Regions from separate parts of the Pseudoalteromonas sp. MMG006 genome, predicted to be linked through region 2. Evidence: predicted binding sites of a transcription regulator. Region 2 holds the regulator's gene; the other holds the start of a gene.
What was found. Region 2 encodes MetJ, which represses methionine synthesis genes. Its sites were predicted from a motif close to TAGACGTCTAGACGTCTA; they were not measured.

Region 1 (15,868 bases), on a different contig from region 2:
AGGCGTTTGCTTTATTTACAATGTTTTCTACTGTAAAGCCAAAGAACTCAAACAGTTCGCCAGCAGGCGCAGACTCACCAAAGGTCGTCATACCCACTACTGCACCGTTTAGGCCTACGTACTTGTACCAATAATCAGCAATACCCGCTTCTACTGCTACGCGGCGTGTAACAGCGGCCGGTAATACGCTTTCTTTGTACTGTGCGCTTTGCTCTTCAAATACATCAGTACATGGCATAGATACAACACGTACCTTTTTACCTTGGCTGCGTAGCTCTGCTGCTGAGTCTTGTGCTAGTTGCACCTCAGAACCTGTTGCAATAATAATTAGCTCTGGCTCGCCGTCACAGCTAAGGATGTAACCACCTTTTTTAACATCTGCTAATTGCTGAGCGTCACGCGCTTGTTGCTCAAGACCTTGGCGAGTAAAGATTAACGATGTAGGACCGTCTTTACGCTCAATAGCTTGTTGCCATGCAATTGCCGACTCAACTTGGTCACATGGGCGCCAGTTGTATAAGTTAGGCGTTAAACGCATGCTTGCAATTTGCTCTACCGGTTGGTGAGTTGGACCATCTTCACCTAGGCCGATTGAATCGTGTGTGTATACAAAAATGCTTGGTTGCTTCATTAGTGCAGCCATACGTACCGCATTTTTTGCATATTCAACAAACATTAAGAACGTTGCACCGTAAGGAATAAAACCTTTATGAAGCGCAATACCATTCATAATAGCCGACATACCAAATTCACGTACACCGTAATAAATGTAGTTACCGCTTGCATCGTCTGCAGTTAACCCTTTAGAACCATCCCAAATTGTTAGGTTTGAGCCAGCTAAATCGGCTGAGCCACCCATGAACTCTGGTAAAATAGGTCCAAATGCGTTTAATGCATTTTGTGAAGCTTTACGAGACGCAGGGTTTGCAGGGTTTGCTTGTAGTTGTTCAATGTATTCTTGAGATTTTGCAGCCCAATCATCTGGTAGCTCGTTGTTAATACGACGCTTGTATTCAGCTGCAAGCTCTGGGTATGCGTTTGCGTAAGCTGCAAATTTTTCATCCCAGCTAGATTCTTGCTGTTGGCCTTTTTCTTTGCTATCCCACTGTGCGTAAATATCAGCAGGAATTTCGAATGCTTCGCCAGTCCAACCTAAAAATTCGCGAGACGCTTTAATTTCGTCATCACCTAGTGGCGCACCGTGACAGTCGTGGCTACCTGATTTATTAGGCGAGCCGTAACCAATTACTGTTTTACAACAAATTAGTGATGGTTTGTCGGTAACGCTTTTAGCCTCTGCTATTGCAGCACTAACAGCATCGCTATTGTGGCCATCAACGTCGCTGATCACATGCCAACCATACGCTTTAAAACGCGCTGGGGTATCGTCGCTAAACCAACCTTCAACTTCACCATCGATTGAAATGCCGTTGTCATCCCAAAATGCAACAAGCTTGCCTAAGCCTAATGTACCAGCAAGTGAACATGCTTCATGAGAAATACCTTCCATCAAACAACCATCGCCTAAAAAGGCATAGGTGTTGTGATCTACAATGTCGTGACCTTCGCGGTTAAACTGTGCAGCAAGTGCTTTTTCAGCAATCGCCATACCTACGGCATTTGTGATCCCTTGACCTAGTGGACCCGTAGTAGTTTCGATTCCTGGTGCATAACCGTATTCAGGGTGACCTGGCGTTTTAGAATGCATTTGACGGAAGTTTTTAATTTCGTCCAATGGTAAATCGTAACCAGTTAGGTGCAATAGAGAATAGATAAGCATTGAACCGTGGCCGTTTGAAAGAATAAATCTGTCACGGTCAGCCCACTCTGGATTAGTTGGATTATGCTTTAGATAATCGCGCCATAATACTTCAGCGATATCGGCCATGCCCATAGGGGCTCCAGGGTGACCAGATTTGGCCTTTTGTACTGCGTCCATTGACAAGACGCGAATAGCATTTGCAAGTTCTTTGCGAGATGGCATGAATTCTCCTACCTTATATGTGTATTTGCGCGGGTATTTATGTGTTCGTTAATGCTCTTATATTACTAAAGAGCTTTTATGGCATCCATTCTTACTTATTGTGGGTGCACTGTGCAATTAAAAACCCCATAAATATGGGGCATTATGAATATTTTTTAAGACCGAAAAGTTATTACTCATTTTATTTAGACGTCTAGGCGTAAAAACACTATGCAAGCAGTTTCGTTTTAGATAAAATACGCCCCTTAATTTTTTAGCGCTAATACCGACGTTTGTGAAGCGCAATATTTGTGAGCAGAAATACAATGGCAAAACATTTATTTACTTCTGAATCTGTTTCTGAAGGTCATCCGGATAAAATCGCCGATCAAATCTCTGATGCGGTACTTGATGCTATCCTAGAGCAAGACTCTCATGCCCGTGTTGCGTGCGAAACTTACGTAAAAACCGGTATGGTTATGGTTGGTGGTGAAATCACGACTAGCGCATGGGTTGATATTGAAGAAATTACACGTAAAACAGTACGTGAAATTGGCTACACACATTCAGACATGGGTTTCGATGCAGACTCATGTGCTATTTTAAACACTATTGGTAAACAGTCTCCTGACATTAACCAAGGTGTTGACCGTACTAGCCCAGAAGAACAAGGCGCAGGCGATCAAGGCTTAATGTTTGGTTACGCATGTAACGAAACAGAAGTACTTATGCCAGCTCCAATTACTTACTCACACCGTTTAGTACAGCGCCAAGCTGAGGTTCGTAAAAGTGGCGAGCTTAACTGGTTACGTCCAGATGCAAAATCTCAAGTTACTTTTGCATACGAAAACGGCAAGCCAGTAGGTATTGATGCTGTAGTACTTTCTACTCAGCACAGCGAAGACATTTCACAAAAAGATTTAGTAGAAGCCGTGATGGAAACTATCATCAAGCCAGTGCTTCCTGCAGAGCTTGTTACAAGCGCGACTAAATTTTTCATTAACCCAACGGGTCGTTTTGTAATTGGCGGACCTATGGGTGATTGTGGTTTAACAGGTCGTAAAATCATTGTTGATACATACGGTGGTATGGCGCGTCATGGTGGTGGTGCTTTCTCTGGTAAAGATCCATCTAAAGTTGACCGTTCAGCTGCATACGCTGCACGTTACGTGGCTAAAAACGTAGTGGCTGCTGGCCTTGCTGATAAGTGTGAATTACAAGTATCTTACGCAATCGGTGTTGCAGAGCCTACCTCTATCAGCGTTGAAACGTTTGGTACAAGTAAGTTAGAAGAAAGCCGTTTAATCGAGCTTATTCGTGAACACTTTGACCTACGCCCTTACGGCTTAATTCAAATGCTTGATTTAGAGCGCCCTATCTACCTTCCTACAGCGGCTTACGGCCACTTTGGTCGTGACGAATTCCCTTGGGAACGTACAGATAAAGCAGACGCACTTCGCGCAGCTGCTGGCCTTTAAGCCAAAATAGAACATAAATATAAACGGCCCTTTTTAGGGCCGTTTTTATATCTAACGTTTAATAATTAATGAACTTATGAAAGTTTATTAATTAACAATAAAATCAATCTCGAACTCTTTTGCACTTTAGGTATATACTCACCTTATTATAAAAGCTTTAGGGATAGTTTAATGGCCGAAAACTTTCGCGTTATATTTGTAGAACTTGCACAAGGTGTTGATAGCAAAACAGTGTGCGTAAATTTAGCAACTAAATTAAAAACGTCAGAAGAAAAGGTGACTCTTTTTTTAAAGGGTAAGCCATTGTTTGCGCCAAGTAATAAAGACAAAGCGCTAAAACAAGCCAAGCTTTTAGCAAGCCTCGGTATTAAAAGTAAATTACAAGCAAGTACATCACCAACGTCCTCTCAACAAATGCCAAGCAGTCAGCGCGATGAAAGAATTTTTGATGCACTAGATTATATTACGAGCAGTTTAATCCGCTTAGAAGAAAAACTTGAAGAGCTAGAGCAACGTCTTCCTGAAGCCCAATTAAAAGCACCTGATGAAATTACAGATGAATGGCAAGATGACGACCTAGTGCTTGATGAAGAGCTTATAACAACACCTGCGAAGCGTAGTAATTGGCTTTTATATGTATTAATAGCGACCGTCGTTGTTTTGCTCGTTGTGCTTGCTGTTTATTTAGGTTTTCCAAATTTATTCTCTTTTTAGGTGCGGTTAAATAATTAAATGAGCAGTAAACGAGCACAAATAAGAACTAAAATACGTAAAATACGTAATAACTTGTCAAAAAACAAACAATTAATAGCCGCTCAATCACTAAAAGTGAATTTTACTCAACACCTAAAAAGCAAAAAAACACCTAAAAACAAGCATATTGCCATTTACTTTAGCAATGACGGAGAATTAGATACCTCATTGTTAATAAATGAATTATGGAAACAAAACCACACGCTTTACCTCCCTATAATCCACCCATTTAATGGCACTACATTACTATTTCAACGCTATGAAAAAAACTCACCCATGAAAGCAAATCGCTATGGTATCTTGGAGCCTAAGCTGAACTGCTCTCAAATATGCCCATTAACTGATCTAGATTACTTACTTATGCCATTAGTTGCATTTGATAACCAAGGTAACCGATTAGGAATGGGAGGTGGGTTTTACGATAAAACACTGGCACAACTTCACCAAGGCAATTGGCAAAAACCGCAACTTATTGGCTTAGCGCATAGCTGTCAAAAAGTAGATGCACTGCCTATTGAATCGTGGGATGTTCCACTTAAAACTATTATTACTCCTGATAAAATTTATCAATGGTAATAAGCACTCACTACACATTTGATATATGAGCATGACAATGACGCAAGACGAATTAAAAAAAGCAGCAGCATGGGCTGCACTCGAGTTTGTTAAAGAAAACACTATTGTTGGTGTTGGTACAGGCTCTACCGTAAATCATTTTATTGATGCCCTTGGCACAGTAAAAGACACCATAACAGGTGCGGTATCAAGCTCTGAAGCTTCAACAGCGCGCCTACAAGCGCTAGGTATTGAAGTGTTTGAGCTAAACAACATTGATGTACTTGATGTATACGTAGATGGCGCAGATGAAATCAACGCCCAAAATGAAATGATCAAGGGCGGAGGCGCAGCACTTACCCGCGAAAAAATAGTAGCAGCGGTAGCAAAACAGTTTGTGTGTATTGTTGATGACACAAAACTGGTAGATACATTGGGCGACTTCCCGCTTCCGGTAGAGGTTATCCCAATGGCACGCAGCTACGTTGCACGTGAATTATTAAAGCTTGGTGGTGACCCTGTTTACCGCCAAGGCGTAGTAACAGATAACGGTAACGTTATTTTAGATGTACACAATTTAAGTATTAGTAATGCCAGACAACTTGAAACACAAATTAATTCAATTGTTGGCGTAGTTACCAACGGCCTTTTTGCAATGCGCGGTGCTGATAAAGTAATTATCGGCACTAAAAATGGGCCACAAATTAAATAGGATGAGGTTATGAGTAAGGTATCGTTAGCAAAAGACAAAATTAAAATTCTCTTGCTTGAAGGTGTTCACCAAAGCGCAGTAGAAACGCTTAAACGTAATGGTTACAGTAACATCGACTACGTAAAAACATCCTTACCTGAGGACGAGCTTAAAGAGCGTATTAAAGATGTGCACTTTGTAGGACTTCGTTCTCGTACTCATATTAACCAAGCTGTTTTAGACTCAGCTGAAAAGCTAGTAGCCATTGGGTGTTTTTGTATTGGTACAAACCAAGTAGATTTAAGCGCAGCACGTGAACGTGGTATTGCGGTATTTAATGCACCGTTTTCAAACACTCGCTCTGTAGCAGAGCTTGTACTTGGCGAAATACTATTATTATTACGCGGTATTCCACAGCGTAATGCAGCAGCGCACCGTGGCGGCTGGTTAAAAACAGCAACAGGCTCATTTGAAGCCCGTGGTAAAACTTTAGGTATTATCGGTTACGGCCATATTGGTACGCAACTAGGTATTATGGCTGAAAACATAGGTATGAACGTCGAGTATTACGATATCGAAGACAAACTGTCTTTAGGTAACGCTACGCAAGTACATAACCTAACGCAGCTTTTACAACGTGCTGATATTATTAGCTTACACGTTCCAGAAACACCGCAAACTAAAAACCTAATTGGCACAGCAGAACTGGCTGTAATGAAGCAAGGCTCTATTTTGATCAATGCTTCACGCGGTACTGTGGTAGATATTGATGCACTAGCAGAAGCACTTAGCGAGAAAAAACTCAGCGGCGCAGCTATTGATGTATTCCCGGTTGAGCCAAAATCTAACGAAGAAGAATTTGTATCGCCACTGCGTGAATTCGACAACGTTATTTTAACGCCGCACATTGGTGGTTCAACCCAAGAAGCGCAAGAAAACATTGGTATTGAGGTAGCCGGTAAATTAGCTAAATACTCAGATAATGGCTCAACTATTACGGCTGTTAACTTCCCTGAGGTTTCGCTGCCAGAGCTTGCTAATCGTAGCCGTTTATTACACGTGCACCACAACCGCCCAGGTGTGTTAACGCAAATTAACCAAGCGTTTGCCCAGCACGGTATTAACATTGCTGCTCAGTACTTACAAACTGATGAATCAATTGGTTATGTAGTTATTGACGTAGATACCGATCAGTCAGAAGTTGCACTTAAAGAGCTAAGCGCAGTAGAAGGTACAATTAGAGCGCGTATTCTTCACTAAAATAGCTATTAGTCAAAATAATAAAAGCCGTATTTGATTAATCAAATACGGCTTTTTACATTCAGCTGATGATATATAGATTATTGCAATTATTCGCCTTTAACTTCTAAATTAACAAGCTTGACTAATTCTTCAGGTTGACCAGCTAACATCATTATTTGTTGGTTAATTTCCATCATGGTTTTACCTTCAGGCAATTTTGCCGATACACTCAATGAGTTTAAACCTTTAGCAAAATCAGTTAGTGATTGTGCTATTTCTTCAGTCACGGGAGCTTGCTCTAACTGCTGCTGTAGCATCATTTGCATTTGCTCAAGTGTCATACCTTGTTTTTCAAGCTCACTGGCAAACAGCTCTTTTAATTGACCTTGATTATTAAGTACTAAGTTAATATTACGCGGCTCAAGCTTACTCATGGCTTGCATAATTAAGGTTTGCTGTTGTAACTCTTGCTCGTACGTAAGCGGCGTATTGCCAGCTTCTTGTTGCGCTTTGCTTATAGCAAGAGACGCATCCATTAGCGCTTTAGAGTTGGCAAGGCCTACATCCATGTTGAAACTAGCAATATCTTTCGCATTAAGCTTTAAGGCTACATCACTGTCGCCAGACTGCTCATCGTAATCAAGCGATGAGCTTAAGTCGTAACTTGCAGAGGCGAGCATCTCATTTGTATTAGCCGGTAGCATCGCTACAAAATCTTTATCAAACTGAAAGCTTTTAACTTCAAACGATGTATGCGGCGATATTTTATCGGTTTCGTAGCCACTTACTTCAATACTCTGAATATTGGCGACTTTATCACCTTCAGGACTCATTACTTCCATGTTAGTAATTTCAACACTTTTAGAAATAACACTTGCTGATAAACCCGCATATTTAAATGTTGCGCCGGTTTGCTCGCTCACTAGCGCAAGTTGCTTATCTACTTCAGTGCGTACTTCTTGAGTTGCTACATAATTTGCGTAGCTAACACCGCCTACGCCGGCTGCAACAATGGCTATAGCTATAACTAGTTTTTTCATGTTATTTCCTTATTTAATTCTTTATATAGACTGTCTTAGCCCAAGAGTAACATTGCAATGCAGTACCTGTAACTGTTAATTAATCAAACTAAGTAACTCATGTACTGTTTTTACTGGTGTAATTTTGGCGCCTAGTCCTTCCATAGACTTATGGTAATTACGAAACGGAATAAATATTTCTGTAAAACCATGCTGCGCCGCTTCTTTAACGCGAGGCACGCCGCTGTCGATTGGCCGTACGTCTCCGTTTAGGCTGAGCTCGCCCATAATGCAGGTTGTACGCGGTACTACAAACTCGTTTAAGCTGCTTAAAAGCGCAGTAACTAACGCTAAATCAATACAGGTTTCGGTTTCATCGATTCGTAAACCGCCCACAATATTAAAAAACGTATCGTGGAATATTTTAGTTTTAGTATGCTTACGTAAAATACCAGTGAGCATTTTTATTCGGTTCATGTTCAAACCCACGCACACACGCTGCGGAAACTCTGCTTCGGTTTCGGTGGTTAAACATTGTATTTCGAGCAATAGATTACGATTACCTTTACGAATACAGGTAATCGTAGAGCCTGGTGATTCTGTGCTTGAACCGGATAAGAAAATTTCGCTTGGGTTATCTACGCTTAACATTCCGCGTTCGCACATTTTAAAAATACCTACAGTATCAATGTCACCAAAACGGTTTTTGTTAGCTCTAAGAGTACGTACCTGTCCATCATTAGTATCAATATGCAGCAAGGCATCCACTATGTGTACTAATGTTTGCGGCCCTGCTATTTCGTTGTTTTTGTTTACATGGGCAATAATAAACATGGTTACATCATTTTGCTTACAGTACTGAGTAAGCGCTTGCGCAGCACTTTTTACTTGAGAAGGCGAACCTGGGCTGCCATTGGCAGTGTCGGTAACTACGGCTTGTATAGAGTCGATTACTGCAAACTTAATTTTATTTTTATCAAGTTCTTCAATAATGGTTTCTACGCTGGTTTCGGAGAGTAAGTAAAGTTCATCCGGGTTGTAATTAAGCTTTAGTCTGTTTACACGGTTTTTAAACTGCGACAGTGACTCCTCAGCCGTACAATAAAGTGACGGCATACGCTGTGACATTCTGGCAACTAAGTCAGATAAAAGCGTTGTTTTACCCGCCCCCGGATCGCCGGAAATAATATTTACCGAGCCTGTGGTTACACCGCCGCTTAATACACGGTCCAGCTCGCCAATTTCTGTAAGCTGTTTTTCGGCCTCAGTGGTGGCAACATCATCAATTTTTTTAGATCCGCCGCCAATACCACCTGCATAACCTCCTACTGTTGCTCGTGCAGCAGCCTTTTTGCTTTGCCCTGCTGAGGGTTTAAACTCAGCTAATGTGTTCCATGCGCCGCAGCGACACTGCCCTTGCCAACGTTGATAGTTCATGCCACATTCGGTACAAACAAATTCTACTTTTGCCGCTTTAGCCATTTATAACCTTACCTACTATTTTTAATTTTAAAATATTTGCTATTCGCTATAGCATTTTACTATTTTAGTGCATTTACAAATATAAAAAAGCCAAAATACAATAGCTTGACCCTACAGTGGTTACAAGCTTGCGTTGTTTTTATACTTACTTTAGATTAGGGCATACTTTTTGCTTTTGATAACTTAAAGTAACTTGCCAACAAATTGGCATTTAACACATAATAACAAGAGTTAGACTGTACTTATACGAATAGCCGTTCCTATATTAATAGCACTGAGCGATGTTGCGTTTATTGAATTAGCAAATAAATGGACTTTACAGTATATCTACTTTTCAATTAGACGGTGATGATTTATAAATGGCTGAAGACATACTGCTCAAGTACGAAGACCTCGTAAACGAGCTAAAAACATATTTAGGTAATGCAAAATTCGACCTAATTTTCAAATCAAAAACGGCAAGCTTAACTAAACCAGAGCAGTTTTTGATGAAAATGGAAATGTCGCGCTTATCTCAGCCTGTGGCTCGCTTTATTGATCTACGCGGTTTAGTGACCGGACAAGTAAAACCTTATGAGCACAATGGCAAGCAGCACTTTATGGATACCACTGCCGTTGAGGTCTTTGAAAAAGCGCTAGAACAACATGGCGGGTACACATTAGCTGTTTACGAAGCGGTTATGAATACCGAAAATAACCACCGCGTATTACAAAAGCAAGCCGCTGAGCAATCAGAACTTCAAGAGTTTGAAAATAAATTAAGTACGGAGGTAATTAAGTTTGCTTCTTACGAAAGCCGTCGCGAAGAGCGAATGAACTACTCAATCAAGGTAACTATTGAGTATAAAGATAATAAAAATATTGCAGCTACCACCTCCGATATATCTTTAAGTGGCTGTAAAATAAAGTTAGCCACTCGTTACTCAATAAAAAAAGGCGAGCTAATAGCCATGCGCTTAGTCGGGCTTGAGCAAGATTTTGAGCTAGGCTTAAAAAACGGAATTCAATATGAAGTTGTTGCCATTGAAAACATCTCTCGTGAATATAATCATATCCGTTTAAAACGTACCTACATAGAAAAAAACGAAGCCTTTGATAATTTTTTAAACAGCTTTATAAACGGCAATAAACGTCGCTACAAAGTAAATTTAGATAACACCCTTGATGCCGTTGTTTCCAAAGGCTACGAGCAATATTATATTCCTCGTGTTACGTCTTTATACGTGTTCTTGAGCAAAAAAGACGAGGCACTTTATCCGAGTTTAAGCTTAACCACAGAAAACAATATTTTTATTCAGCGTTACTTCACCGACGAAAGAAAAGTGCCATGTTTGTACAACGTACTTAACCATCAACGAGTTACGCAGCTTTTAGCACAAATAACGGCGGTTAAAGAAGATTACCTGTACACGTTTACACATGTATCATCGGGTAAGATTTACTATTACTCAGCAACAAGAACTGAGTTAAATAATAACCCTAAATTAAAAGATTTATTTTTAGGCTTTGGTAGTCAAAAAGAGAGCTGGCAAAGTTTTAAAATACAAATAATGCCGAGTCACCCTGATGACTCTTTTATTCCGCTTTCACTACCAAATAGTGTAGGCTCTAATATTGAAAAACTGAATAAGCCGCCTTCTCCACGCGTAAAAGGGCTTATTAAAGACGTAAAATATGTGGTTGTACTTACAAATATAGGTAACAAAGCTGAGCAAGAAGATTACAAGCAACTATCTTATGACAAAACACTCGTTAATCAGCTTAAGCTCTTTGGCCATGCCAAACACGAATCCCCACCTTATTTAGATATTGTGCCACTTGAGTACGTTAACTTACGCTCGCATAAACGCTACTTATATAAAACACCAGTCAGCATTACTGTAAATGGAACTGTATATAATGGATATACAAGGGATTTTTCGATAATGGGCTTACAGCTTGAGTGTGAGCACCCCGTTACATTTAAAAAAGGTGACATTGTACTTTTAGACTTCCCTGAGCTGCAAAAAATAACGAAAAAGCATAAACTCAGTGAATTAAAATATGAGGTAATGGCAATTAGCAAGTCATTAACCACTATTAATTTAAAAGCTAACCGAGTAGCTGATTTGCCTCATGCTGGCGTTACTTTTTTTACTCAGTTAATAGAAGGGAACAAAGATAAACTAAAAGTATCTGAGGAAGCACCAAAAGTAGAAGGTCTCTCTACAGCCCTTAGAAATATGGTCACTAAAAGTGTATGCCAATTCCCACTATACTTACACAAAGAGGCTGCACATTTTAAAACAGGTGCTATTGGCTTTGGCTTATATGCAAGTCCAATGCATGTGATTTTGCAAAATTTTGGTTTATTGAATAATAAAACCGATTTATCGAGTGTTTTAACGCAAGAACAGATAGTTGATGTGATTACCCCCAATATTAAAGATCGTAGCCGGCAAGACCCACCTCTTGCTTTTACACTTGCTATTAACTTTGACCCACGTAAAAGCACTATTGAAGATGCTATTGTAAGCCAATGTGTATTAGGTGAAGATTACACTAGCTTTAACAAGCAAATAAGCAAAGGCATTAAGTCGGAGCTTATATTTGTAATGCGACTTTATATTTCGCGTACAGGACGCCCTGATACCGACTACTTATCCAACGAGCTAAAATACGTAACCCAATATGCCATGCACAAAGCAAAAGATTTAGAAGAAGCTTTATGGGCTGTTGCGGGTGTAGGCGACATGGTTGATATAACCGAAGAAGCTTTAAGTCACCTTGAGCTTAAAAAAGAGCAAGTAGAACAAATGAATCGTCGTAAATTAATTTGGTTAAACCGCTTACGCTAAGCGGTTTAACCTTTTACTTATGCGCTTGGCTTTTCATTTAGCGGAATAGCGAGCATATACAATAACTGCAATAACGAACCTTGGCATATAGCAGCTTGAGCCTGCTCAACCACTTTAGGCTTGCCATGTACGGCAACACCAAGCCCAGCTTGAGCCATCATAACTAAATCGTTTGCACCATCACCAATTGCTACCGTTTGTGCTTTTTTAAGGCCTAGCTTTTGCTGAAGAGACTCGAGTACCACTGCTTTTTGCTGCGCATCCACAATAGTTCCAAGTACTTTACCTGTTAACTTATCGTCTTCAAATTCCAGCACATTAGCATGCACTTCATCTAAATTAATTAGCTCTTGAACGCGCTCTGCAAAAGGCACAAAACCGCCCGACGCTATGGCTAAATACCACTGGTGCTGCTTTAAAATTTGGCACAACGCTTTAATACCTGGCATTAAAGGAAGCACACTTTTCAGATCATCTATTAAGCTTTTTTCTATGCCTGTGAGCTTAGCTACACGCTGATTTAAACTTTCGCTAAAATCAAGTTTGCCAGCCATCGCAAGCGCTGTCACTGAGGCGACCTCATCGTATACATTGGCTAAACGTGCTATTTCATCAATACATTCAATAGTAATAGCCGTTGAGTCCATATCCATAACAAGTAAGCCTGGCTCGTACAAGTTAGGAGGTGTGGCTACTTGCACTAGTTGACAATCAAGGGAGCTTGAAAATTCTTGCAGCGCTAACGGGTTTATTGCTTGCTCTGCATTTTGTGCATAAAAACACAATGCAGGCGCTAAACCTAAATCAGGTTGAAACTGACAGATAGCTGTGACTGTTTGATTATATTTATCCAAAAATTCAATAATCTGTATAACATGCTTTCGCTCAAAATCTCCCGCAAATGCAATGCTAAATAACCCTAATTTTTTATCTGGAATATCATTAACCGGTATAAAATTGCCACCACTGTAGGTAAACCACTTATTTAAAGTTAAGTGTTGTAATGATTGCTCAGCAACTGGCTGTGCCATGCTCGTTTGCGACATGGGTTCTCCGTGTTTATTTTTATTTTCCTGATTTTGGCATATCAAAGGTTAACTAATATTTACGCTAAATTCGCCATCAGGTAGGGTTTAAGGTTATAGTTAGTGTAGTTGTAACATCAAATCAAAATGCTGTCAGCAGCATATACGGTGACTATGAAAAATAACCATATTAAAAACCCTATTACCGCATCTCAAAGAAAGCGCTTAGTACGCTTAATACTCGCGGCTGGCTGTTTTGTATTACTAAGCTCGGTAGGTGTTAATAGTAGTTTTCAAAGTCATCAGTTATTGTATGACAGCGCCGATAACACAGCACAAAGCTTAGCTAAATTTATGGCTTTAAACGTTAAAACACCGCTTATTGAAAAAAACAAACCTCAGCTCAATGCAATTTGTAATGATATAAGTAAAGATAAATTTGTGCTTTCGGCCACCATTTACGATCAACAAGGTATTTTAATTGCCAGTAGCGATAATTGGCAATCACATCATGTTTTTGGGCAACTGCCCGACTCTACCCCTGGTATTAGTAAGCTTAAAACACCTTTTATAGAACCTGTAATAAATAACGATGACCGCCCCATTGGCTTTGTATCAGTTACATATTTAACGCGCGCAGCTATATCAGACAGCCACAATCATTTTCATGATTTAGGCAGGCAAGTTTTATTAATGCTAGTAATTGCGTGTATTTTCACATGGCAACTGGGTCGAGGTTTAAAACGTTGGCAGGTTAGCCGCTATATACAAAAAACCTCAGAGCAAGAGTCATAAAGCGCTTTAGCAAGTACCTCTTTATTGCTGCTATGCTTTAAATTGCATAGTACATTGAACACATTTGGAATGTGAAGCGGTGTATTAATCTCGCCTTGGTGGCCACTTAATGGCATTGAGGGCGAGTCTGTTTCGAGTACTAAATGTTGTGGCGCTATTTGAGCAATTACATTACGGGTTTTTGCTGCGCGCTCATAGGTAATAACCCCACCAACGCCTAACTTAAAACCCTGCTTAATATAATAATGTGCTTGCTGCTGTGACCCCGAAAACGCATGTATCACCCCACCATATTTTGGCTTACAGCGTTTAAACGATTGCGCAATTAAATCATGGCTTTGTCTGTGGTGCACAATTAACGGTAAATTTAACTCATTGGCAATCGTTATTTGTTGCTCAAATAACCGCGTTTGTTTTTCAAGGTCTTCAATACTTCTATCAAGCCCACACTCACCTATTGCCACCAGCTGGTTAATATTTGCTTTTGCAAAATCAAACAGCTGCGCTAAGTGTGGTTCTTTATGCTCATCTAAAAAATAAGGATGAAGCCCTGCGGCAATATGTACTGGTGGGTATTTGCTTTTAAACTTAATTAACTGTTTAGATTGGGCCAAGCTAATGCCTGGCACAACAAAGCGCTCAACTCTCTTCGCAACACACGCTTTTATAAGTGATTCGCGCTCTGCGTCAAATTCACTAAAGTCGAGATGGCAGTGGGAATCTGTAAACTTCACAGCGTAAACCGCTTAAGGGTTTAAACGTGTAACTTGCCAGCTATTATCATCCTGGCGTTGATACATAAAGCGGTCGTGTAAACGATGTGCGCCTCCTTGCCAAAACTCTATTTTAGTCGGGACTACGCAGTAACCGCCCCAAAAATCAGGCAATGGGATTTCACCTTTGGCAAACTTACTCTTCATATTAGCAAAGGTTTCCATAAGGACTTTTCGAGACGACACTGGCCTACTTTGCGCTGAAGCCCAAGCCGCTAATTGGCTTTCTTTAGGGCGTGATAAAAAGTATTTTGCCACGGCTGATGTAGGTAATGGTTTAGCCTCGCCGTACACAATTACTTGGCGCTCCATATGGTGCCATGGAAAATGCAGCGATATTTTATTATTACCTTTTAGCTCTTGCGCTTTACGAGAGCCTGTATTGGTAAAAAATACAAACCCGTTATCATCAAGGTGTTTTAACAATACAATACGCTGCGAAGGCTGCCCTGTTTCATCAACCGTTGCCACAACCATAGCCGTTGGATCAGGCACGTTACTGCCCACAGCATGCTCAAGCCATGTTTCAAATTGTTTAAATGGGTCATCTTGCAAAGTGTCTTCGCTTAACGCATCTTGCAAGTATTCACGGCGGATATCTTCGAGTTTCATAAACAAATCCTTCTCTGTTTATTAAAGCGTATGTAGGTAAGTAAGGTCAGGCAATCAATAGTAATCAGTAATAATCAGTAATAAGAACAATTTTATATTTTGGGTTAGTGCTTGGTTAATGTTGGGTTTCGTTTCACTCAACCCAACCTACGGTGCTATCAGCTATCAGCTATCAGCTATCAGCTATCAGCTATCAGCTATCAGCTATCAGCTACAAAATTGATTAACTTACAAAAGTTCGTCAAGTAAAGCCTAAAATCATCTGCAAGTGTAGGAGTGCTAGCAAGGCGGTAAAGCTATTTATGCCAAGGAGCATACGGTTTGTATGTGACTTAGGCTAAATAGTTTTACCAACGCAGCTAAAGCGAACTACACGAAGCAGAAGGTGACTACATTTGCTCCATGACTTCAATGCCTAACAGATCCAATCCTGTTTTTAGCGTATCTGCCACTAAATTACACAACACTAAACGGCTGTCACGTACGCTTGGCTCTACGCCCTCTTTAAGTACTGGGCAGGCTTCATAGAATGTCATGTATAAGCTAGCTAGTTCGTACAAGTACCCACATAATACGTGCGGAGTGGCCTCGTTGATCATTAAATCAAGTACTTCTTCAAGCTGCAGCAATTTAAGTGCTAGCG
Region 2 (15,868 bases):
CCAGCGATGGCTTGTGACGAAAGTGCGACTCCTGTAAGCAATGAACTTATGCTAAACAACAGCACTGATGAAATAGAACAACCTCGTCGATGTGCTCCTCGCGTTATATCTAAACAAAATGCGTTTTTAATAGCTGATGCGTTGCACAGCGGTATTTGGGGCGGGGGTAGTTGGGCACATAAAACTGGCTGGAGTGGTACAGGTTGGCGCGCTCAAGCATTAGAACGTCGTGATCTTTCTGGTAAAACGGGTACCACCAACGATTCTGTTGATACCTGGTTTAGTGGTTTTAATAGTAAAGTGATGACCTCTGTATGGGTAGGGTTTGATAACCCAGGAAATCCGCTAGGTCGTTCAACTTATAATAACAACCTAGATAGTAATCAAATATCCGGTGCAGAGTCAGGTGCAAAAACAGCGCAGCCAGCATGGGTTGAGTTTATGAGAGCTGCACTTGAGGGCACTCCTGAAGCACCCATTGAGCCACCCGAAGGGCTTGTCTCTATTCGTATTGATTTAGCGACTGGTTTACTTAGTCATAAAAATGATTATACAAGTCGCTTTGAGTATTTTGAAAAAGGCACAGCACCGACTAAATACGTGCTATCACAGCCTAACGATATATTTGAAGAAGATACAAAAACAGAAGAAGAGCTATTTTAAAGCATCTATATAAAAACGGCGGCTTAACTTAAGCCGCCGTTTTTATACCTACATACATAACTTATTTTAAGTTTTGCACAAGCCAATATAAATCAGAATGAATACCTGCCGCAGTTACTTCGCTACCCGCCCCAGGGCCTTGAATAACTAATGCATTGCCGCTGTACCATTTACTGTTGATCACAAAAATATTATCGCCTGGCGTTAAGTTTGCTAACGCATCACCGTTTGGCACGTAGGTAATACCTACTTTTGCAACGACGTTATCGTGCGTAATCTCTAATACCCCTGTGTATCTAAGCACAGCATTTTGAGCTTTGGCTGCTGCAGCGTGTTCTTCAATAAAGCCATCAAGCTGCATTTTTTTATCTATAAAATCGTCCCAGCTACCTTGAGCAAGTTCAACTGGCATGAGCGCCGAGAGGCTTATATCGTCCAGCTCAAGCTCTACACCTAGCTCTCTGGCTAAAATAAGTAACTTGCGCTGCATGTCACGCCCAGATAAGTCTTCACGCGGATCTGGCTCTGTAAAACCCATTTTTTGCGCTTCAAGCACTAACTCTGAAAACGCGATACTGCCATCATACTTACTGCATAACCACGATAGTGTGCCAGAAAACACACCTTCTATTCGCGTAATTTTATCGCCACTATTTTGTAAATCAGCTAAAGCGAAGTTTATAGGTAAGCCTGCCCCTACACTTGTGTTATAACGCCAGTGTAGGTTGCGCTCTGCTAAGTTATTTATAAGGGTTTGATACCAACGTGTAGGTGCTGTGCCCGCATATTTATTTGCACTAATTAAATGGCAATCGTTTTGCACAAAGCTAGTATAAAGCTCGCTAAATTGCTCGCTAGCAGTAATATCAATTACAACTTTATGCTCGTAATCAAGCTCGCTAATTGCATTTAATAAATCACTAGTTTGGTATTTTTGTGCCTCAAGCTGCCATTGTTCTTTCCATGTTTGAGGATTAACTCCACTTGGATTAAACAACATCTTTTGAGAGCGCACCAAAGCAACTAATTTGATACTAAAATCACTACCTAAACGCTCTAGTTGCTTGGTCAATTGGTGTATAAATACTTCACCTACATTGCCTAGACCTGCAACTATAATCGCGATTTCTTGGCCTTTATTAACTAGCTTATCGTGCAATGTGCTTAGCACATCGCTATCAATAAATTGATCAGTTAGTAATAAAACGTAACCATTATCTTGATGCACAAAACGCGGTTTTATAGTTTGCTCAGCTAATACTTCTAAAGCTTGTAGGTTAAGTGTGCTGACATCTTGCTCTGGTGCAACAACAGCACAGCCGTTCAAATTCGACTCACTAATATTAGCTCTACCAGCAAAGTAATTAATAACTTGATATGTTTGTGCAGCCGGTACGACTAAATACACTTCTCCATTATGGTTAAAGTGATGAAGGCTATGCTGAATAAGCTGGCTTACACTTGCAACCTCACCTTCACTCAAGCCTTCTACTGTTAATAAGTCAACATTTTGTAGCGTCGTTATAAAGCGCTTTTTCTTAGCTAAGCCTTCTTTAACAATACGAGTTGGACTTGCTTGAACATCAAAACTACTACGTACGGCTAGTTTTATATCGGTATTCTTTAAAGGCGATAACGTTTTGGCATGTAAAACAGGGTTACCCAAGCGTGCCAGTAAATTGGCCTGAGTGCGGCACACTTTAGCGTACTTAATTGCTTTTTTTACCTTACGCGGATCGGTACTAAATACACCTTGCGTGTCAGTCCAAATGCATACCTGTTTGGCATCACAATAACTGGCAAGTAATGTAGCACTGTAATCACTACCATTACGACCAAGCGTTACGGTATCGCCAAGTGTATTTGCAGCTATAAACCCAGTTATTACATTCACTTTATTGGCATCTATGACACTGTTACATTGCAGCTTATTTTGAGCATGGCACAATTCACCATCATTTAAAGTAAAAAGCAGGCGAGCATCGTGTGAGCGAGCATGTATATTTAACTGTTGTAGATACGCAGCCAATAATCGTGCAGACCATAACTCACCATGGGCAAGTAATTGCGCTTCTTTAAGCTGCTCAGTTTGCGCTAAGCTTGCAATTACATTTAGCTCTTCGAGTAATGTTTTAAGTGCATCACGCTTTAAATCAGCTTGTAACAATTGATCAATTAAATCACTTTGATGGTTGTTTAACTGCAATAAAATATCAGCGACAGCTTGTGTGTCTTGCTGCTGATAACTTTGCCACAACGACACAAGTGTATCTGTAGTTTTGCCTGCCGCAGATACCACAACACAGTCGCCAGGTTGAGTATGCTCAATAATTATTTTAGCTACGCTTTGATAACGCTCACTTGAGCTTAAGCTTGACCCACCAAATTTATGTACACAATTGACCATATTTTTACCAATTCGCTTAATTAAATTGTTTATTTTGAGGTAAGAAAACCGTGTCGATAACAAGGCAAAAATTTCGTTGTTTAGTTGTTCTATATGAGAAATTTTTAACAAAGTTAGCCTGCGGTTTCCCCCCTCAAACCGACTAGGTGTTATTGCGCTTTGGGACTACTACCAAAGCGCTGGATGAGCTGCATTTAATTCTACATTCCCATCAGGCGTACCAGCCCCTTAACCTATGCGGTTAACGTTTTTGTTTTGTCCTGGTTTTACAAGGTTAAAAACGCGCTCGAAGTCGGCAACTAAATCGTTTATATCTTCAATACCTACAGAAATACGAATGAGCGTATCACCCACCCCTGCTTCTAAACGGGCTTTAGGTTCCATTCCTGCATGCGTCATCGTTGCAGGGTGACAAATTAAGCTCTCTACGCCACCTAGCGATTCTGCTAAGCTAAATGCTTCAAGGCTTGTTAAAAATGCCGCAGCGTCGTTAACATCGCCTTTAATATCAAAGCTCACCATACCACCAAAGCCAAGTTGTTGAGCCTTTGCTAATGTATGTTGAGGGTGTGACTCAAGGCCTGGGTAGTAAACCTGGCTTACAAATTCAGAGCTCTCAAGGTACTTTGCAATTGCAAGCGCATTTTCTTGATGCTGCCTTAAACGTACGTTTAAAGTACGTAAACCACGAAGCGTTAAATAACTATCAAACGGTGCACCTGTAATACCAATGTTATTTGCCCACCAAGCAAGCTCATCACCAAGTTCTTGTGTTGCAGCAATTACGGCGCCGCCTACAACATCCGAGTGGCCATTAATATATTTAGTCGTCGAGTGAACAACAATATCTACACCAAATTTGATTGGGTTTTGCAGCGCAGGTGATAAAAACGTGTTATCGGCAGCAACAAGCGCCCCACACTGCTTAGCTATATCGGTGACAGCTTTAATATCGGTTAGACGCAGTACTGGGTTACTTGGTGTTTCAATCCATATTAATTTAGGTTTTATGGCTAAAATTTTATTTAAGCTTTCTTGTTTAGTTAAATCTAAAACTTCGAGTTTTAGTAATCCGCGTTTTTGCAAAGACGTAAATAAACGGTAGCTTCCACCATAACAATCATGTGGAATTACTAAGGTATCGTCATTATTTAGTAACTGAGTCGCTAAATGCACCGCAGCCATACCTGTGGCAGTGATAATGCCACGCGCACCACCTTCAAGTTCAGCCAGCGTTTCGGCTAATATATCGCGATTAGGATTACCGCTTCGTCCATAATCGTACTGGCGCTTTGTATCAAAGTCGGCAAACGAATACGTAGTCGACAAATAAATTGGCGGAACTACAGCGCCGTGGTGTTTATCTGCATCTACGCCGTTGCGAACTGCAATAGTCGCTTTGTTTTTTTCGCTCATATTCGTCACCTGATTAATTTGGATGTTTAGACGTCCAAAAGAGTAAGTTATCTGTTTTAATAAGTCAAAGATTTTAAAGCTCTAGATGGCTAAAAATAACAGACCGATAAAACTTGAATGGGGCTATATTTACTATTACAGCCAGCTTATTAAGATAGATTGGTATCTATTATTTGACTATCTTTTTTAAATCGATAGAATTTCACGCATATTTACACGCTTTTTACGCCGTGTTAGAAATTAATAATCTGAGGCAACGATACATCTTATGGCTAAATGGAATGGTGAGTATATTCACCCATACGCAGAACACGGGAAAAAATCAGAGCAAGTTAAAAAGATCACCGTTTCGATCCCGCTAAATGTATTAAAAGTTTTAACGGATGAGCGTACGCGCCGTCAAATAAATAATCTTCGCCATGCAACAAACAGTGAGTTGTTATGCGAAGCATTTTTGCATGCATTTACGGGCCAGCCATTACCAAATGACGATGACCTACGTAAAGACAACGCAGAAAAAGTACCGGAAGAAGTTAAGAAGATAATGCAAGAAATGGGCTTAGAAGTGCCTATTTTAAACGAAGAATAAATCGTTACCTTTTTAAACAAAAACCTCAGCATTACTGAGGTTTTTTTGTTTAAGCGCTATACACTACGCCATATAATTTTCAGGTAAGTCGATTTGCGCAACACCTGATTCTACCGCAGCCTCAGCAACGGCTTTAGCTATGCGAGGCAATAAACGTGGATCCATTGGCTTAGGAATAATGTAGTCTGCGCCAAACTCAAGCTTATCAACACCTGCAGCTTTTAACACTTCTGCTGGTACTGGTTCTTTAGCTATGCTTCGGATAGCCTCTACGGCGGCAATTTTCATTTCATCGTTAATAGCACTCGCACGTACATCTAGTGCGCCACGAAAAATAAACGGAAAACATAAAACATTATTTACTTGGTTAGGGTAATCAGATCGTCCCGTTGCCATAATTAAGTCGTTACGTGCGCCATGCGCAAGTGCAGGATCTATCTCAGGATCTGGGTTTGAACATGCAAACACCACAGGTTTTTCTGCCATTAGCTTTAAATCTTCGGCAGCTAATAAGTTAGGACCCGAAACCCCCACAAATACGTCAGCATCTGCAATTACATCTTGCAATGTGCGTTTGTCGGTATTATTAGCAAAAAGTTTTTTGTATTCGTTTAAGTCATCGCGACGAGTATGAATAACGCCTTTGCGGTCAAGCATATAAATATGTTCGCGCAATGCACCACATTTAATTAAAAGCTCCATACAGGCCACTGCAGCAGCACCTGCACCTAAACAAACTATTATCGCATCCTCGATTGACTTACCTTGTACTTCCAGCGCATTTAGCATACCAGCTGCCGTTACAATGGCGGTACCGTGTTGGTCATCGTGAAAAACGGGAATACTACAACGCTCAATTAATGCTTTTTCAATTTCAAAACACTCTGGTGCTTTAATATCTTCAAGGTTAATCCCACCAAAAGTATCCGCAATATTTGCCACGGTATTAATAAAATCTTCAGTGGTGCGATGCTTAACTTCAATATCGATAGAGTCGAGCCCAGCAAAACGTTTAAATAAGAGCGCCTTGCCTTCCATAACGGGTTTAGAAGCTAAAGGCCCTAAATTACCCAGTCCTAAAATTGCAGTACCATTAGTAATTACCGCAACAGTATTGCCTTTACCTGTATATTTATAAGCATTAGCAGGATCTGCTGCTATTTCACGAACGGGTTCGGCAACACCTGGGCTGTATGCGAGCGCGAGATCTTGTACCGTCTCAGCGGGCTTGGTTAGTTCAATACTAATTTTACCTGGTACTGGGTGCGAGTGATAATGTAGTGCTTGTTCACGAAAGTCTGACATAACGCGATGGTATCCTGCAATTTAAGTTAAAGTGAGAGGTGGTGTCTTTTGGTAAGATACCCTTATTATTTTTAAATTCCAAGCAATATCAGGTCTATCCTGTTATATGCTATATCCTTTAATTTTAATAGGTTTTTCAGTAACTTTGCTGAATTATACCGACATTAAATAAATAAATATTCAATTGAAATGCACATATTGAGGTGCTTTTATGTGCCAAATAAATCTCATAAAATGTACGTTTAAAGTATCAATATAAACTTAAAATATTAGCCTATTACATCACTTTAAAAACATATAACTCCATGTTAGCTACTTTTATCAACCTAGTTATAAAATGTACTAATTAAAATATAGAGAATATATATAGATTTGTCTTTAAAGGTTTATGCATAGTCAGAATAATAATAGGAAATAGTTATGCACGAGTGAGCACTACGCAAGAAGCTTACTTAAGTCATTTTTATAAATTTTAGGCATAAAAAAAGCACCCTAAGGTGCTTTTTTTAACTAAACAGCAATAATTACTTCTTGCTGCTAAGTGCACCGAAGCGCTTGTTGAAGCGATCAACACGGCCGCCAGTGTCTAAAATCTTTTGCTTACCAGTGTAAAACGGGTGACACGCAGAACATACGTCTAAGTGAATGTCTTTACAAAGAGTTGAGCTAGTTTCGAATTTGTTTCCGCATGAACATGTTGCAGAAATTACTTCGTACTTAGGGTGAATACCTTCTTTCATAGGAACCTCTAGTTAAGGCCGCATCGCTCTCCAAACCCGAAGTCTGGCACCATACGTCGTTAAAACAAATTTGTTGGTCGCGGATTTTATCCAACAACCCCCCCCTGCACAAGCATTAATTAAGTTTTTTGATAAAAAAGTGAACAACCTCTTTCTACAGTACTATTGCTTATAGGTTTTTAGGCGTATTTTTAGTACATTAGGCAATTAATTTTATGGGTGAAGTTGTTATGCGTTTTGTTGAAGTTGCTATTAAAGTCCCACTACCACGGACTTTTGACTATAAAGTAGAAGAGCAACTCAACGGGTTATCAAGGCAACTTGAGCCGGGTATGCGGGTTTTGGTGCCTTTTGGTAACCAAAAAAAAGTCGCTGTTATTCTCAGCATTAAAAATACGACTGACGTACCTGATAACAAAATAAAAAATATAATAGAAGTCATCGACGACACCCCTATTTTAAGCGCCCAGCATCTAGATTTACTAAGTTTTACCGCCAAGTATTACTGCTATCCACTTGGCGAAACAATACATATTGCGCTACCGGGGGCTCTTCGCCAAGGTGAATCACCCGATAAAACCAGTATTAATATGGTTACCCTTACTGAAAAAGGCGCAAAAGTCCCTTCGCTAAAAGCTAAAACTCAGTTAAATCTATTAAAGCAGCTATCACAATCAGGTAAATCATCGTTAACTGAATTAAAGGCCCTTGGCTTTAGTAAAAAAACAATCGATAGCCTAATAGATAAAGAATTAATAACACAAACTATTGAGCACGATAACGAATGGCAAAGCCTTGCGCCTACTGTTGGTAGCAAGCCTGTACTAAATAAAGAACAAGCTGTTGCCTGTACGGCTATTAATCAAAGCACTGGCTTTAAAAGCTTTTTATTAGAAGGAGTAACGGGCAGCGGTAAAACCGAAGTATATTTACAGTGCCTTGAGGAAGTTTTAAAGCGTGGCGAGCAAGCATTAGTACTCGTACCTGAAATAGGCTTAACCCCGCAAACTGTAAACCGTTTTCGTCGGCGCTTTCCTGATACACCCATTATGTTATGGCATTCGGCTCTTACAGATAACGAACGCTTACAAACATGGCGTTTTTGCGAAAAAGGCAGTTGCGCCATAGTAATAGGCACACGTTCGAGTATTTTCTTACCCTTTTTTAAACTCGGTATGATAGTGGTTGATGAAGAGCACGACTCATCATTCAAACAGCAAGACACCCTACGTTATCACGCTCGAGATTTAGCAGCTTACCGTGCTTTTCAGCACAAAATACCGCTTATTTTAGGCAGTGCAACGCCCGCACTCGAAACACTGCACAAAGCTATAAACAACAAGTATCAGCTTTTAAGCCTTACTGAACGAGCGCAAACAGCCACCGATAATCAATTTAAGTTACTTGATATGAAAGGGCAGCCCGACCAAGCAGGAATTGCACATGCAAGCCTTGCGACTATGCGCCAACATTTGAACCGGGGTAAACAAGTGATGGTATTTTTAAATCGTCGTGGTTTTTCTCCTACTCTTATTTGCCATGAGTGTGGCTGGCTAAGTGAGTGCAAACGCTGTAGTACCAGTGCTACTTTTCACAAAGCGATAGGTCAAATGATTTGCCATCACTGTGGCGATCAATACCATGTTCCACATCAATGCCCTGACTGCGGAAGCACGCAAATATTTCCAAACGGTAAAGGGACTGAGCAAATAGAAGAGTTTTTATCGAGCGAGTTTCCTGACACACCAGTAACACGTATAGATCGCGATTCGACCCGCCGCAAAGGGAGCCTTGAAAAAGCACTGGATGAAATAAATCTCGGGGGCGCACGCATTTTAGTAGGTACACAAATGCTTGCTAAAGGTCATCACTTTGCAGATGTAAGCTTGGTCCTTATTTTAGATGTAGATAGCGGTTTATACTCTTGCGATTTTAGAGCAACAGAACACTTAGCTCAGCTAGTTACGCAAGTAGCAGGACGTGCTGGTCGCTCTGGCGAACCTGGGCAAGTATTATTACAAACGCACTTTCCAGAGCACCCTCTTTTACAAGATTTAGTTAATAACGGCTATCAAGACTTTGCTCGTTTTGCTTTAAGCGAGCGGGACGACGCTGATTTACCGCCAATCACTAATATGGCGATTGTCAGAGCACAAGGACACAGTATTAAACAAGTCGTCGATTTTTTGACAGATTTGGTTCCTGTAAATGGGGTATCTGGTATACAATTGCTGGGTCCGATCCCCGCACCTCTTGAAAGAGTTGCAGGCATGTATCGTTTTCAATTACATATTCAAGCGCAAGATCGCCGCGTATTACACCAGTATCTTTCGCAAATGGTTGATTATTTAAGTACTAGCAAACTCGCCCAAAAAGTTCGCTGGAGCTTAGATGTAGACCCTATAGACATGATTTAGGTTAAGGCCACAATAACACCATGGCACAGCACGATTATATTAATAAAAAGCCTGCAGGCAGAAACAGTAAAAAACAAGCACCGGCTAAAAAGCCCTTCCCAACCCTATTAGTAATGATCGCCTTGTTACTCGTTGGCGGTTTTGTTTATGGGTTATGGTTTATAAAAAATAATGCCGACCCAAAACTGGTAGAAAAACAAGCCAACCCAACTCCTGCAAAAAAAGTAGAAGTAGCGATACCACGCACTCCTGAATTTATTAAAGAAATTAGAGAGCACGAAATTCAGGTTGAGGTAAAAGAAATTGAGCAAAAAGGTCCGTATGTTATGCAGTGCGGCTCGTTTAAAACTCATGCACAAGCCGAATCGCTTAAAGCTAAGATAGCGTTTGCTGGGCTAATTTCTGAAATAAAAGAAGCAAAAGGCAGCAATGGAATTTGGTACAAAGTACGCTTAGGCCCTTATAAAACCAAACGCCAAGCTGAAAGCGATAAAAATAAACTAAAACGTGTAAAAATAGTCGGCTGCGGAATTTGGGGCTGGACTTGAAAATAAACCATTCACCCATATAACCTCATCATAATCGTTTTTTACGAGTTGCCAATGCAACTCGATGATGAGGAATAACATGACCACTATTGTAAGTGTACGCCGCGGCGACAAAGTAGTAATCGGCGGCGATGGCCAAGTTTCACTTGGTAATACCGTAATGAAGGGTAATGCTCGCAAAGTTCGACGTCTTTATAATGGCAAAGTAATCGCTGGTTTTGCTGGCGGTACTGCTGATGCCTTTACCCTTTTCGAACGCTTCGAAAGCAAACTAGAAATGCATCAAGGTAACCTTACCAAAGCTGCAGTAGAAATGGCCAAAGATTGGCGCAGCGACAGAGCCCTTAGAAAACTTGAAGCCCTCCTTGCGGTTGCCGATGAAACGGCCTCTTTAATCATTACTGGTAATGGTGATGTTGTGCAGCCAGAAAACGACCTAATTGCCATTGGCAGCGGCGGTAACTTTGCCCAATCAGCAGCGACTGCTCTATTAGAAAATACAGATTTAAGCGCTCGTGAAATAGTAGAGAAAAGCTTAACTATTGCAGGCAATATCTGCGTATTTACTAACAACTTCCAAACAATCGAAGAATTATAATAGGAATTGCTATGTCTGCTATGACTCCAAGAGAAATCGTTCACGAGCTTGATCAACATATTATTGGTCAAGCTAAAGCTAAAAAAGCAGTCGCTATTGCACTTCGCAACCGCTGGCGCCGTATGCAACTCAATGATGATTTGCGCAGCGAAGTTACACCAAAAAATATTTTAATGATTGGTCCTACAGGTGTAGGTAAAACAGAAATTGCACGCCGTTTAGCAAAATTGGCCAATGCACCATTTATTAAAGTAGAAGCGACTAAATTCACGGAAGTGGGTTATGTTGGTAAAGAAGTTGAAACCATCATTCGCGATTTAGTTGATGTATCGATTAAAATGACTCGCGAGCAACAAACTAAAAAGTTTAAGCACCGCGCCGAAGAAGCTGCAGAAGAGCGCATTTTAGATGCACTTTTACCACCAGCGAAAGATCAATACGGTGAAACGCAGCGTGATGATAATTCATCAACTCGTCAAACGTTCCGTAAAAAACTACGTGAAGGTCAGCTTGATGATAAAGAAATCGAAATTGATTTAGCGCAAGCACAGCCAAATGTAGAAATTATGGCGCCTCCTGGTATGGAAGATATGACCAACCAGCTGCAAAGCATGTTTCAAAACATGGGTGGCGACAAGCGCACTAAACGTAAGTTAAAAATTAAAGAAGCCTTTAAGCTATTAACGGAAGAAGAAGCCGCTAAATTAGTTAACCCTGAAGAGCTAAAAGAGCAGGCTATTTTTGCAGTAGAGCAAAATGGTATTGTGTTTATTGATGAAATAGACAAAATCTGTAAGCGTGGCGATTCGTCTGGCCCAGATGTTAGCCGTGAAGGCGTACAGCGCGATCTACTACCGCTAATTGAAGGTTCAACGGTAAATACTAAGCACGGTATGGTTAAAACAGACCACATGCTATTTATTGCCTCTGGTGCATTCCAAATGTCTAAACCATCAGACATGATCCCAGAGCTACAAGGTCGTCTACCAATTCGTGTTGAGCTTGAAGCTCTCACTGCTGATGACTTCAAACGTATTCTTACAGAGCCGCATGCTTCACTTACTGAGCAACAACGCGAACTTCTTAAAACGGAGCAAGTTGATGTTGAGTTTAGCGATGATGCCATTGAGCGTATTGCTAAAGCCGCTTGGCAGGTCAATGAAAAAACCGAAAACATCGGTGCTCGTCGTCTTCATACTGTAATGGAAAGGCTGATGGAAGAAATTTCATACGATGCCTCTGAAAAAGCAGGCTCATCATTAATAATCGATGCCGCTTATGTTGAAAAACACTTAGGCGCACTTGTTGAAGATGAAGATTTAAGCCGCTTTATTCTATAGAACGAATATAAACGTTATACTAAAAGCCTCCAGAACGGGGGCTTTTTAATGGGACATATAAAATGAAACACGTAACAAAAGTACATTATCACAGTGTGAGCAGAAACCTTGATGTTTACTTTGATGATAACAGTAAAGCTGTATTTAGCTGTGAGTTTTTACGTGTTCACTCCCCTTCAGCAGAGGTGCAAGGCCACGGCACTGGCCCAATGAAGTTAGTACTTAATAAGCAAGCTGTAGGAATAAAAAATATAGTACCAGTTGGTCATTATGCACTGCGTTTAGATTTTGACGATGGCCATAATAGCGGGCTATTTAGCTGGCGCTACTTTGAAAAACTACAGCAGCAACAAGATACGCTATGGAGTGAATATTTAGCACGGGTAGCTGAGCACGAAGAAAGTAAATATAGCGTGCCTATAAAGTTTGTTCCTTAATCTTTATAGACACGCACTATTAAGCGTTATTACACCTTAAACTTATCAATTGCAGTAAACAGAACACGTGCTTGCTGAGACACCTCTTCACTTGTCTGCGCGTTATTAGTAGCATGTCCCGAAGCATCTTGTGCAATATCCCTTATCCGTACCACGTTTTTATTTACCTCAGACGCTACCTGGCTTTGCTCATCAATCGCAACGGCTATTTGAGTACTCATTTCCATGATAGTTTGTACATCTTCGGTTATATCACCGAGTAGCTCACCGGCTTTAATGGCCTGCGATGCGCTTTCATCTCCTTGTGAGCGACACTGGTGCATAATACTAACCACCTCTTGAGTGCGTTGTTGCAGGGTATTAATAATCCCCTCTATTTCACTAGTCGATTCTTGTGTGCGCTGAGCAAGTGAGCGAACTTCATCTGCCACGACTGCAAAACCACGCCCTTGCTCTCCAGCCCTAGCCGCTTCAATTGCTGCATTAAGCGCTAATAAGTTTGTTTGATCTGCAATGGCGCGGATCACATCAAGCACAGAGCCAATGGTTTCGCCGTCCTTTTCTAATTGCGATACAACGCTTGATGCATTACCTAATGAGCTAGATAAATCTCTAATATGCTTAACCGTTGAGTTAACTTCGTTACGCCCTTGCTGTGCGCTTAAGTTGGTTGATTCTGCTTTTTTAGCTGCGGCTTCTGTATTATGAGAGATATCTTGAATAGTTGCCTGCATTTGCGTTGCAGCTGTGGCTACCATGTCTGCTTCATGTAATTGCTCTTGCATACCAGAACTTGTAGCTGCTGTACTTTCAGATAAGTGCTCAGTAGCCACATTTAGCGTATTTAAAGCGGTGTTAACCTCATCAATCAGATTTTTAAAGTCACCAATTAAACTATTAAAGTCTATGGTCATAGTGGTAATTTCATCTTTACCTGTTTGCTCAATCATCACTCTTAAATCATTATTACGACGAATATCATTAATAGTATGATAAACACGTTCAATAGGTACAATAATGGAATGGCTCGTAAAATAAACTAGCGCTAATACAATTACACCTGCAATCACAAAAACTAAAATAGCTAAAAATTGAGCCTGCTCTACACTTTGCTCTACTTGTAACTTAGTGTCTTTAACTATTTGCGTAACAATTGCGTCGCTTTTATCTACGCTATTACGCATTATTCCAAGCGCGCCCGACTCAAGGTCCAGTCCAAGCTCAGTTTGTGCCTGCACAAGTGTTTTGAACTCATCTTGGTATGTATCAATCAGAGGAATAATTCGTGTTTTATATTCGCTTGGTAGTTGCGCTGAAGCTATCTGCTGTTTAAATGTATTAATTCCCTCATTAAAACGCCCTAGATACTTAGTATCAAATCTCAGCATAAAATCTTTTTCTGAGCGTCTTAGCTGTAGCATTGACGACAATAATTGGTAGTTTTGTTGCTCCTTTAAAAGCTGCTCAACTTCATGAACGGAGCTTCTTAACTTACCGTACAAGCCTTCGGTGGGGGTTAGGCCTATCTCTTTTTGAAGCTTAACAACAGTACTAAAATTATTATTGTAGCTACTTATTAGTTGCTCAAAGCGCTGAACTTGCCCCTGCGCTATACCTTGGTCATCCATTAACTGTGTTAACTTTTTTACTTTATCACTTAAATGTTCAAAATCTGTTTCAAATGCAGCTAACGCATCTTCTTGTTTATAAAATAAAAAGTTTTTTTCATATTTTCGCAATGCTAGTGCATGCACGTTAAGCTCTTCTGTCAATTGAATAGTCTTGTTTAAACTAAGGGTTGTACGTGATTCATAAATGATCACGCATAAAAGAACCACCATTGCTAAACCAACAACCACAGCGTTTAATTGTAAACGTCGTTTAATAGTTAAGTTTTGTAAAAAATCCATCGTAAATGCCTTTGTTTAATATGCATTTATAGTATAGCTTACTCAGTGACCAGGCTCATCAAATTAACGACTTTTTTGCTTTAATTCGCTTTTTATACATCCTTTATCACTAGAAATTTACACTTCCCCACAAACCTCTATGCAGTGAGTGAGTATTATCCCACTGCTTTTTGAGTAGCCAATCAATTAAAGGGGTAGGATCACTTGGATAGTTAATTTGCTTGTTTTGCGGTGCACTGTTCCAATCATCAAGTGCTTGTGGGTTTAAGTAATTCATAACGTGCGCCATTCCCATGGCAAGCAATGTTTGTGCATTTGCATCTTGTTCAAATTGCCCTTCTAGTGGTTTTAATAAGAGCTTTTTCCCTAATTTTAACGCCTCACTAGCCAATTCAAATCCTGCATTACCTATCACGCCACTTGTGTTTGCTAAGTCATTTAAAAAACCAGTTCGAGAAGGAGACCGTAAATGTATATGCCCAATCGATTTATCTTGGGTATGGGGGTGGTAACAATAAAACTCTTTTTCAGGAAAGTCTTTCAAATAATCAACAATACTATCTAGGTTTTCAAACGGTAAATACACCAACACTTTGTTCATAACAGCAACCGGATTACCATGTTCATGGTTTGCAATAAACGGTGGAATAATGTTGTGCGCAAAAGGTTGCCAATGCACGCCTAAATAAGTATTTGCAGGTGCATAAGTTTTAATAAGAGACTTTCTTAATATGCCATGGCCAAATATCGGTACGCTGTCTGCTAAAAATGCAGCCTGATGGCTTATTCCCACCACGGGTATGCCCGCTCGCTTTGCAGCCCAAGCCGATACAGGTTCAAAATCGTTAAGTACAAAGTCATACTGTTTTACATCAAATGCTTTTATATCACTGACTAATTTACACACCCTGGCCTTTTTAAGTGTTTGCAGCGCTTTAACTTGCCCATTTTGAGTGCTAAACGATAAACCGCGAAATGTCTTGTAGTCAGAAAATTCATGCATATCAAAGTAATCTTTATTTGCACGCCCTGAAAAAACATAATCTACATCTATTCCTAAATCATTGAAGCGGCTAGCCATAACTCGAGCTCGCGTGATATGACCATTACCAGTACCTTGAATTCCATACAGTATTTTCATACAGTCACCACCAGCATTAATGCACATAAGCCACATGAACTACCGATAGCTGCTCCAATAATAATATCTGCCGGGAAATGCACGCCCAATATCACTCTAGACAATGCAACACCAGTAGCCCACGCAAAACAAAGTAAGCCTAACTCAGGGAAAAAGTGACCTAAAATAGTCGCCACCAAAAATGCAGCTGCACTGTGCCCTGATGGCAAGCTAAACTTATCGCTTGGCACAATATAGGCATTGGTTACCAAACAATCGCATGGGCGAATGCGTGCAAATCGATTTTTAGCTAAAAAATAAATAGGTCTTTCAATAACAAAGCCTAATAGTACCGTAGCAGGAAGTAGTTGATGCTGT

Region 1: a site for MetJ is predicted at 2,171-2,188, ahead of metK (methionine adenosyltransferase). Genes of this name have one in related genera too.

The regions. Positions count from the first base shown of each region.
Region 1 covers NZ_JAGJEJ010000001.1:244,393-260,260, reverse strand. Annotated here, with positions in the region: gene tkt (transketolase) at 1-1,984, opposite strand, end outside; gene metK (methionine adenosyltransferase) at 2,290-3,441, shown strand; gene J8L73_RS01120 (hypothetical protein) at 3,613-4,155, shown strand; gene J8L73_RS01115 (5-formyltetrahydrofolate cyclo-ligase) at 4,174-4,770, shown strand; gene rpiA (ribose-5-phosphate isomerase RpiA) at 4,808-5,461, shown strand; gene serA (phosphoglycerate dehydrogenase) at 5,471-6,700, shown strand; gene J8L73_RS01100 (hypothetical protein) at 6,790-7,722, opposite strand; gene radA (DNA repair protein RadA) at 7,798-9,183, opposite strand; gene J8L73_RS01090 (PilZ domain-containing protein) at 9,543-12,020, shown strand; gene serB (phosphoserine phosphatase SerB) at 12,038-13,066, opposite strand; gene J8L73_RS01080 (AhpA/YtjB family protein) at 13,220-13,840, shown strand; gene J8L73_RS01075 (TatD family hydrolase) at 13,807-14,574, opposite strand; gene pdxH (pyridoxamine 5'-phosphate oxidase) at 14,587-15,225, opposite strand; gene argS (arginine--tRNA ligase) at 15,615-15,868, opposite strand, start outside.
Region 2 covers NZ_JAGJEJ010000008.1:51,240-67,107, reverse strand. Annotated here, with positions in the region: gene J8L73_RS09915 (PBP1A family penicillin-binding protein) at 1-663, shown strand, start outside; gene metL (bifunctional aspartate kinase/homoserine dehydrogenase II) at 725-3,070, opposite strand; gene metB (cystathionine gamma-synthase) at 3,299-4,486, opposite strand; gene metJ (met regulon transcriptional regulator MetJ) at 4,755-5,075, shown strand; gene J8L73_RS09895 (malic enzyme-like NAD(P)-binding protein) at 5,139-6,380, opposite strand; gene rpmE (50S ribosomal protein L31) at 6,905-7,120, opposite strand; gene priA (primosomal protein N') at 7,351-9,537, shown strand; gene J8L73_RS09880 (SPOR domain-containing protein) at 9,558-10,085, shown strand; gene hslV (ATP-dependent protease subunit HslV) at 10,165-10,683, shown strand; gene hslU (HslU--HslV peptidase ATPase subunit) at 10,695-12,023, shown strand; gene J8L73_RS09865 (gamma-butyrobetaine hydroxylase-like domain-containing protein) at 12,086-12,460, shown strand; gene J8L73_RS09860 (methyl-accepting chemotaxis protein) at 12,490-14,370, opposite strand; gene J8L73_RS09855 (MJ1255/VC2487 family glycosyltransferase) at 14,480-15,511, opposite strand; gene J8L73_RS09850 (phosphatase PAP2 family protein) at 15,508-15,868, opposite strand, start outside.